DNA from 4 places in the Megasphaera vaginalis (ex Bordigoni et al. 2020) genome. Region 1 is predicted to be linked to each of the others. Evidence: riboswitches for the same ligand, from Rfam matches in the RefSeq annotation. Region 1 holds a riboswitch; each other region holds the start of a gene.

Region 1 (2,199 bases):
ATATGATAATTATAAACCAGCTTCACTGCGAAGTACAGCCACTTTATCCAGCTGCTCCCAAGGCAGATGAAGATCGTTCCGGCCGAAATGGCCGTAAGCGGCCGTCTGCTTATAGATCGGACGCTGCAAATCAAGCATTTCAATGATGCCTGCCGGACGCAGATCGAAGTGTTTGCGGATCAAGGCGACAATCGTGTCCGTGTCGACGTGACCGGTACCGAACGTTTCCACATGGATCGAGACGGGATGAGCCACGCCGATGGCGTAAGCGAGCTGGATTTCGCACTTATCGGCAAGGCCTGCCGCAACGATGTTCTTAGCCACATAACGGGCGGCATAAGCAGCGGAACGGTCCACTTTCGTAGGATCCTTGCCGGAAAAGGCGCCGCCGCCGTGGCGCGCCATACCGCCGTAGGTATCGACGATAATTTTGCGTCCAGTCAGCCCGGAATCACCTTGCGGACCGCCGATGACGAAACGGCCCGTCGGATTGATAAAGAGCTTTGTCTTTTCATCGAACAGTCCATCGGGAATTTCCGGTTTGATGACATTTTCGATCAGATCTTTTTCTATCTGTTCCCGCGTCACTTCCGGACTGTGTTGCGTCGAGATGACGATCGTGTCGATGTGTACGGGTTTGCCGTCTTCATATTCGACGGTGACCTGCGTTTTGCCGTCAGGACGGAGATAGGTCAGCACGTCTTCCTTGCGGATTTTTGCCAGGCGACGAGCCAAACGATGAGCAAGTGAGATCGGCAGCGGCATGTACTCGTCCGTTTCATTGGTCGCATAACCGAACATCATGCCCTGGTCGCCGGCGCCGATGGCGTCGAATTGTTCGCCGTTGCCGGCCTTGGCTTCAAGGGCCTCGTCAACGCCCATGGCAATATCCTGAGATTGTTCGTCCAAAGAGACAAGGATACCGCAGGTATCGCAGTCAAAACCGTACTTGGCACGGGTGTAGCCGATGCCGCGTATCGTCTCACGGACAATATGGGGAATATCGACATAACAATTGGTGGAAATTTCTCCTACGACATGCACCATTCCTGTGGTAATCAGCGTTTCGCAGGCTACGCGGGCATGTTTATCTTTTGCCAAAATGGCATCCAGAATGCTGTCGGAAATCTGGTCAGCTATTTTGTCGGGATGTCCTTCTGTTACGGATTCGGATGTGAAAAATTCACGATTTTTTACCATTACCATTCCTCCTGTAAAAAAATTCCCCTCTGCAAAAGAGGGGTTCTTGTTACCCATCTTCCAGTGAAAGCACTGTTGGAATTAGCACCTTTTCAATAGTGAAGGTTGCTGCGGCGTCATCGGGCCAATCCCTCTGCCGACTCTTGATGGAACATATGTAATTTACGGTACTTAGTATTATAGAATAAGGACGAAAAAAAAGCAATAGATCGCCGTCGTTTTCCTATATCGCAAGCGCATGAAAATCATGCCTTCCAGTCTCGTCAAACGACACAGACAAGGACACTTTGCGGCTTGCCTAAAGTATCCTCGCCTCCACGTTTTTATTTTACGCCTCAGCGCTTTCTTTCGCAGCGACCAAAGCGGCGCCGGCGCTGATGATCTTTTGCGCTAATTCAAACTTGCTCATCATTTCCATCGCCTCGCTGCGCCCGTCAGGGAACAAAAAGGTCGCTATATTCGTCGTCCCCTGAAACCCGGCGCCGGCGACGCTGACATCATTGGCAACAAGCATGTCGAGGTTCTTTTTCTTCAACTTACCCATACCGTATTCGATGACATTGGTCGTTTCAGCGGCAAAACCGATCAGTACCTGATGCGTTTTTTTCTGTCCCAACCCATACAGAATATCAGGATTCTTAGCCAGTTCCACAGTCAACGTTTCCGACGATTTCTTAATTTTATTTTCCGCCGGCCTGGCAACGCGATAATCGGCAACTGCCGCTGCCTTGACGACCAGATCGACGGAATCGTAAATCTCCTCGCAAGCGGCCTGCATTTCCAGTGTCGTGCCGACATCGATGCGATGCACGCCTAACGGCGCCGGCAAAGCTGACGGAGCCGCGACGAGAGTCACATCGGCGCCGGCCAGCATGGCCGCTTTGGCAACGGCAAATCCCATGCGGCCGCTGGAACGATTGCCGATATAGCGGACCGGATCGATCCGTTCCCGCGTACCGCCGGCCGTGACCAGCACTTTTTTGCCGCGCAGCAGCGCCG
Region 2 (2,199 bases), on a different contig from region 1:
GCCCGATATCGCTCCATTTTCGCCAACGTCGCCGTCGCCACCGCTTCGCTGCCGGGCACCATCCAAGGTACGATACCGATACCTTCGGGAAAAACGAGGGGATTTTCAATATCCGCTTCCCACAGTTCCCTCGTAATGGCGGCATCGTCAATGGGAACGACGAACGTCAAGGCGATCAGATTTGCCGGATGCGCATGGTAAACAATGCGGTTGCGACTTGCATCCCGTCTCTTCTTCAACGCCTGTGTCCGAAGGTGCGTCGGCAGCTCACTGGTCACGTTACCGCCCTTTTCCAGCCCCCAACGGACGGCATAGCTGCCGCCGTCGGCTGCCAGCTCAATAATGCCGAGGCACTCTTCCGGAGCGGCAGCAACCTTGCTCATGTATTTGCCGCTGCCCGTAAGAAGAAAGAAATCGCCGCCCAACACCGGAAGCGGCATCGTCAAAGGCAGCCAGTTCCGTTTCGTACCGAAGCCCGCACGGCAAGCAGCCGCTTCCGCCGCCGTTAAACGATAGCTGAGATTACCGCCGTTTCGTTCATGCCAGCCGCGCTGATTCGCTTCTTCCGCCATATGAATGCAGTCTCTCACAAAGGACTCGTGCAATACTTCCATCATTCGTTCCTCCTCATCATTCATGTCTTTTCAGAATAGCACAGGGATTTCTCCGCGTCTACAATTTTGCCGCAAAAAATCTATCCTCTTTCTTGACAATGATTCCTTTTCCTAGTAGAATGACAAGCGAACAAGTTCATACATTTTATCCAGAGTGGCGGAGGGACTGGCCCTATGAAGCCCGGCAACCGGTAATACGGTGCCAATTCCTGCGGAAGCAATTCCGAGAGATAAAGAAACGGTACCCTCTTTCTTCTTTCGGAAAGAGGCTTTTTTATTGACTTCCGCTATACATTACCAAAGGGGGAATCCGTTAAATGAACCATTTCAAAAAATTATCTTTATTAGCGACGGCAGCACTTCTGTCGTTGGCAGTATTAGCAGGCGGCTGCGGCAGCAGCACACCGGCAGGCGGTACGGAAAGCACGAAGAATACGACGATCACCGTCGGCGCCACACCGGTACCGCACAGCGAAATCCTGAATGAAATCAAACCGCTTCTGGCTAAAGAAGGCATCGATTTGAAAATCGTTGAATTTATGGACTATGTCAAACCGAATCTGGCGTTGGCCGACGGCGAACTCGATGCAACGTTCCATCAGCACGTGCCGTTTATGGATAAATTCAACAGCGAACACGGCACAAAACTCGTCTCAGCCGGAAAAGTCCACGTCGAACCGATGGGCGTGTATTCCCATAAGATCAAGGATCTGAAAGACGTACCGCAAGGCGGCAAGGTGGCCATTCCTAACGACCCGTCCAATGGCGGCCGCGCGCTCCTCATTCTGCAAAGCGCCGGATTGATTACCTTGAAAGACGGCGGCAACATTGCGTCTACAGTGCAAGATATCGTCGGCAACGACAAAAATCTCCAATTCCTTGAACTTGAAGCCGCACAAGTTCCCCGCTCCCTCGACGATGTCGACATTGCCGTTATCAATACGAATTTCGCCATGGAAGCCGGTTTGAATCCGCTGAAAGACGCCCTTTTCCTGGAATCCAAGGATTCGCCGTACGCCAATATTCTGGCAATCCGCGCAGGCGATGAATCGCGGCCGGAAATCCAGAAATTGATCAAAGCGCTCCAGTCTCCGGAAGTGAAAAAATTCATTGAAGACAAATACCAGGGAGCCATTTTACCGAGTTTCTAACGCGCCGCAGAAAGACCGGAATTCTCTTGAAAAATTCCGGTCTTTCTTTCATACTGTACATACAATCAGTCGTTTCAATTCATCATAAAGGAGACAGCCTATGACCGCCAGCCCCTCATTTCCTGACAGAAAAACATTTTCTCTTGAAGTCTTCCCGCCCAAAGCGGCTTCGCCGCTTGAACCGATGATCGCCGTCCTGCGTGAACTGAGCGAATTAAAGCCCGATTTCATCAGCGTCACCTGCGGTGCCAACGGGCAAGGCGGAACGCGAACAGCGGAAGTCGCAGAAAAAATCATAACCGACTGCAAGCTGACCGCCGTCCCCCACCTGACTTGCCTAAACCTGACCGCCGCAGAGGTACTTGCCGTACTCAATGATTATCGCCAACGGCGTATTACCAATCTCCTGGCGCTCCGCGGCGACAGCGTTCCCG
Region 3 (2,199 bases), on a different contig from region 1:
CTTAAAAAGCATGTCTTTTTGCAAAAAAATCCCTTGCCACAAAGGCAAGGGATCAACTGCTCAGAATTCCGGCTCAATAAGTCCGTATTTACCATGTTTCCGTTTATAGACCACACTGATCGTATCCGTGTCAGAGTTGAGGAAAACGAAGAAATCATGACCGACGAGATTCATTTGCAGAATTGCTTCTTCCACATCCATCGGCCGTGCGGCAAATTTCTTGGTTCTGACAACTTCAAATTCTTCTTCCGGAGCGTCAGGGCCTTCTACCAACGCGGCATGGAAGGAATCGCCCTTCATGCGGCGCGCAATTTTTGTCTTATATTTATGAATCTGACGCACGATCTTGTCAAAGCCGAGATCAATTGCGGCATACATATCGTCATTACGTTCTACAACCCGCAGCACGACGCCGTCGACCTTGACTGTAAGTTCAGCAATTTTAGTGTCTTTTTCAATAGAAAGAACGGCCTGCAAATTCACTTCGCTATCGAAATACTTGGTAACCTTTTTCTCATGCTTCAGTACGTACTCCTTTAATGCCGGAGTAATTTCAATATTCTTACCTCTTACAACTGCTGCCATAAAAATCCCTTCCTTTCATAAAGGAAATAAAGCTTGCACCGTATTTCCCCTTATATTTTATATATTCAACAGCGACATGCAAATTCCTGCTGTGAAAGTTTTGCAATAAACGGCAACTCCCGTTTGACATCATTTCCCGTTCATGATAAGATAAACGGCAACAGCATAATATACTGTTCATCCAGAGCAGCAGAGGGACTGGCCCTATGAAGCTGCGGCAACCCCCACTCGGGAAGGTGCCAATTCCATCGGAGATTCCGACAGATGACATGAGCTTAGTTCTGGTGCGCCGTCAACTGTTGACGGCTTTTTTTATTTTACAAACTGTGTTTTAAGGAGCTGATACCGTGATTATCCTGGAAAATATCACCAAAACTTACGGCGACAAGGCGAAGGTCACCGCCTTAAACGGCATTGATCTGACGATCGAAGACGGCGAGATATTCGGCATCATCGGCAAGAGCGGCGCCGGTAAATCAACGTTGGTGCGTTGCATCAATATGCTGGAAAAACCGACGAGCGGCAAAGTCATTATCAATACCAAAGAGCTGACGGCAATGAACGACAGCCAGTTGCGCCGGGAAAGAAAAAACATCGGCATGATCTTTCAACATTTTAATCTCCTGTCTTCACGTACGGTTTTTGACAACATTGCTTTCCCCCTCGAATTGATCGGAGCCTCAAAAGAGGTGATCAAAAAAAAGGTCGATGAATTGCTTGATCTCGTAGACCTGACGGACCGCCAATACAATTATCCGTCCCAATTATCTGGCGGCCAGAAACAACGCGTCGGCATCGCCAGGGCCCTGGCCAGCGATCCAAAAATTCTCCTCTGCGATGAAGCCACATCGGCCCTCGATCCGCAAACGACGAAATCGATCCTCGATTTGTTGAAGAATATCAACAAACGCCTGAACCTTACGATTGTCCTGATCACGCATGAAATGGCGGTCATTAAAGAAATCTGTGACCGCGTCGCCGTTATCGAAGGCGGCGTTATTAAGGAGCAAGGGCGGGTTGTCGATATTTTTACGGCCCCGCAATCACAAACGATGCAGGACTTCGTCAAATCCGTTATCAATACGGAAATCCCCGAGGGAATCCGTAAAATGGGCATCAGCGACCAACCGGCGCCTGACCGCAATATGCTCGTGCGCCTTCGCTTCAAAGGCGAGATTACGAAAGATCCGGTCGTGATGAATATCGCCAAAAAATCAAATGCCGCCGTCAGCGTCCTCTACGGCGACATCGACTATATCCAGGACGAGCCCTTCGGGTATCTCGTCATCGTCATCATGGGCGACATGGAAACACAAACGGCAGCATTTTCATACATCAAGGAATTACCCATTGAAAGCGAGGTTTTAGGTTATGTCCCCGGAAATCATTAAATTACTGACGCAAGGCATAGAAGAAACGGTATTCATGGTTTGTGTAGCGACGTTCATCGGCTCTTTGATCGGCATCCCTCTCGGCGTCACCTTGGTCACTTCATCGAAAGGCCATATTCTGGAAAACAGTTTCATCAATCGTATTCTCGGCACTGTCGTCAATATTGTCCGTTCCGTGCCGTTTATTATTCTCATGGTCGCCATCATCCCGTTGACCCGTATT
Region 4 (2,199 bases), on a different contig from region 1:
CTGTAGATCCACCCGATATACGTAACGATGCCGTCAACGCCCAAAAGCGCCGTTGCCGCCGATACCGCCGCCGTCACGATAACGAAAAAACGATACGACACCCTTCCCGCCGACAGCGCGCTGAATAATGGCGACAAGTAACGCGGCACGGCCAATGGACTGTTCGTAATCTCCGCTGACACAGGCCCCCATATAAAGAAGACTGCCATAAATAACCAGAAGCAGAATAACCGTAATCAGGCCGCACAACACCATCGCTTCATTGCGCGATTTCCGCGTCGTATACCCCTTGGCCTCGACGGCACCGATAAACAAGGAAGCCATGATGAAGCTGACCAGAACGTCACCGGTATTATATCCGCCCAAGAAAGCATTGACAAAAGCATTCTCCACAACGGGATCTGCCGGCGTCCCCAAGGGAAAAAAGATGCCAGCCGCACCGACAACAATGAGGATCAACGCCAATATCGGAGTCAAATATTTGCCCATCTTATCAAAAACGCTGCCTTCATCAAAGGTAAAAAAATAGGCGACGGCAAAATAAATCAGCACGCCGGCAGTAAAAGGCAGATCGGGAAAATTCCCCTGTACGCCAAGCTGAACGGCCGTCGCGCAAGTCCGCGGAATGGAAACAAAGGTACAGATAATCATCAGCAACGTTAATAAGATATGATACGTGTGCTTGCCGACATGTGCCGTAAGACGCCGCACATCACCGCACCGGTTAATAACCAGAAGCGCAAACACAGGCAACAGAATGCCTGACAAGGACAGCCCGAGCAGTGCCGGAAGAAAAGCGGTCCCGCTGCTCAAGCCCAACTGCGGCGGAAAAATAAGATTGCCGGCGCCGAAGTACGTCGCAAAAAAAGCAAATCCGAGAATAAAAACGTCTCGTAGCCGCACCGTTCGGCCGGCAAGTGTTTTCGTTTCAATCATGACGATTCCCCCTAACGAATGATTGCACAAAAAAATGCGTCATCATAACGATGACGCACCTGCAAAACCCCTATTGTCATCTGTCGCCATCGCCGTGGCGCTGGAATTGGCACCTTTCCTTCCGGAAGGTTGCCGCAGCGTCGTCGGGCCAGTCCCTCAGCTGCTCTAGATGCATATTGTAATGAGACTTCTTCACTATATACCGAAAATGCTCCCCCGTCAAGCCTATCCTTTTCCGTGCACGTTCTCGCACCAGCCGTTTCCCATGACCAAAATGTGGACAACCGGCTCAAAACAGCTGTAAAAAATGGCGTAATTACGCCATTTGTACAATTCTTCACACAAAATTTACCCTTTTCAGGATAACTTATACACAAAATCACAACACCTGTACACAGCCGTTTCGCCTTCCGTCAAGATTCCGCCTTATCCTCTCCAATATGCGAATAGCAGGAGATAAGCCACGGCTCTTTCCGCCTGGAGATATCTGAGTTATCCACAATTTAAGCGGTATCTCGTCTCGAAAAGAAGGAGAAAAAGCGGCGAAAAACAGGGCATTTAAAGCCTATACACAGACAGGCGCCAAGATTGTGTGTAATTTGTGCATAACATGTGGCATATGACGAAAAAATCAATCTACCTTGCGGCTCCAATCAATATGCACACCCAGTTCCATCCAGACCTTCGCCAGCGCCAATCGCATCGTTTCCCAACTGGCGACAGGCCGTTCTTTGATCGTCTCGAAAAAAGACAGATCGACATAGTTGTGAAGCGTCTGGCAGGTCGTCAGGTACTCGTAAACCTTTCGGTTGATCTCGTCATTACAAAGATGAACCTGTACGGTCCGTGTATCTGCATCGTATTGAATATACCCGTTATCATTCGTTCCCGTATGCGCAGCTATTTTGTATATGGCCATCGTAAAAAACCTCCTTCAGTTGCTGACTGTTTATTTTCTCGTCTCTCTATCTTGTGATAATTCCCAAAGAAACCCCTTCATGATCGCTTGTCTGCCGAACCGTTCCTGCAGTCTGTCGATCGCCGCCGTCACCTTTTCCTGTGTTTCCGCATCGTCAGAAAAAAGATCGCCCTGTATTTGCAGCGGCTGCAATTGACTGACCGTCAGCCCTAAAAGCCGTATCGGCTCAAACGCCAGATCTCTGGTAAAAAGCCGTTTGGCCGCAAAATACAACTGCGCTTCCGCGCAAGTCCCCATCGTATCCAGCGTCAACGACCGCGTCACGGTCCGAAACGACGCAAACC

Evidence for each region. A riboswitch is a leader RNA that binds a small molecule or an ion and turns the genes downstream of it on or off. The one in region 1 is predicted to bind S-adenosylmethionine.
Region 2: linked by a shared signal. The riboswitch ahead of C0977_RS10075 (MetQ/NlpA family ABC transporter substrate-binding protein) and the one ahead of metK (methionine adenosyltransferase) in region 1 are both predicted to bind S-adenosylmethionine.
Region 3: linked by a shared signal. The riboswitch ahead of C0977_RS04385 (methionine ABC transporter ATP-binding protein) and the one ahead of metK (methionine adenosyltransferase) in region 1 are both predicted to bind S-adenosylmethionine.
Region 4: linked by a shared signal. The riboswitch ahead of C0977_RS06700 (branched-chain amino acid transport system II carrier protein) and the one ahead of metK (methionine adenosyltransferase) in region 1 are both predicted to bind S-adenosylmethionine.

Annotation. Positions count from the first base shown of each region.
Region 1 is NZ_OEQB01000001.1:39,136-41,334, forward strand. Features, by position in the region: gene metK (methionine adenosyltransferase) at 10-1,200, opposite strand; SAM riboswitch class I at 1,251-1,353, opposite strand; gene coaBC (bifunctional phosphopantothenoylcysteine decarboxylase/phosphopantothenate--cysteine ligase CoaBC) at 1,529-2,199, opposite strand, start outside.
Region 2 is NZ_OEQB01000009.1:17,695-19,893, forward strand. Features, by position in the region: gene rhaD (rhamnulose-1-phosphate aldolase) at 1-617, opposite strand, end outside; SAM riboswitch class I at 757-851, shown strand; gene C0977_RS10075 (MetQ/NlpA family ABC transporter substrate-binding protein) at 932-1,765, shown strand; gene metF (methylenetetrahydrofolate reductase [NAD(P)H]) at 1,866-2,199, shown strand, end outside.
Region 3 is NZ_OEQB01000003.1:36,439-38,637, forward strand. Features, by position in the region: gene hpf (ribosome hibernation-promoting factor, HPF/YfiA family) at 61-585, opposite strand; SAM riboswitch class I at 760-855, shown strand; gene C0977_RS04385 (methionine ABC transporter ATP-binding protein) at 933-1,976, shown strand; gene C0977_RS04390 (methionine ABC transporter permease) at 1,957-2,199, shown strand, end outside.
Region 4 is NZ_OEQB01000004.1:189,657-191,855, reverse strand. Features, by position in the region: partial or broken gene C0977_RS06700 (branched-chain amino acid transport system II carrier protein) at 1-936, opposite strand, end outside; SAM riboswitch class I at 1,010-1,112, opposite strand; gene C0977_RS06695 (hypothetical protein) at 1,568-1,855, opposite strand; gene C0977_RS06690 (DNA polymerase IV) at 1,886-2,199, opposite strand, start outside.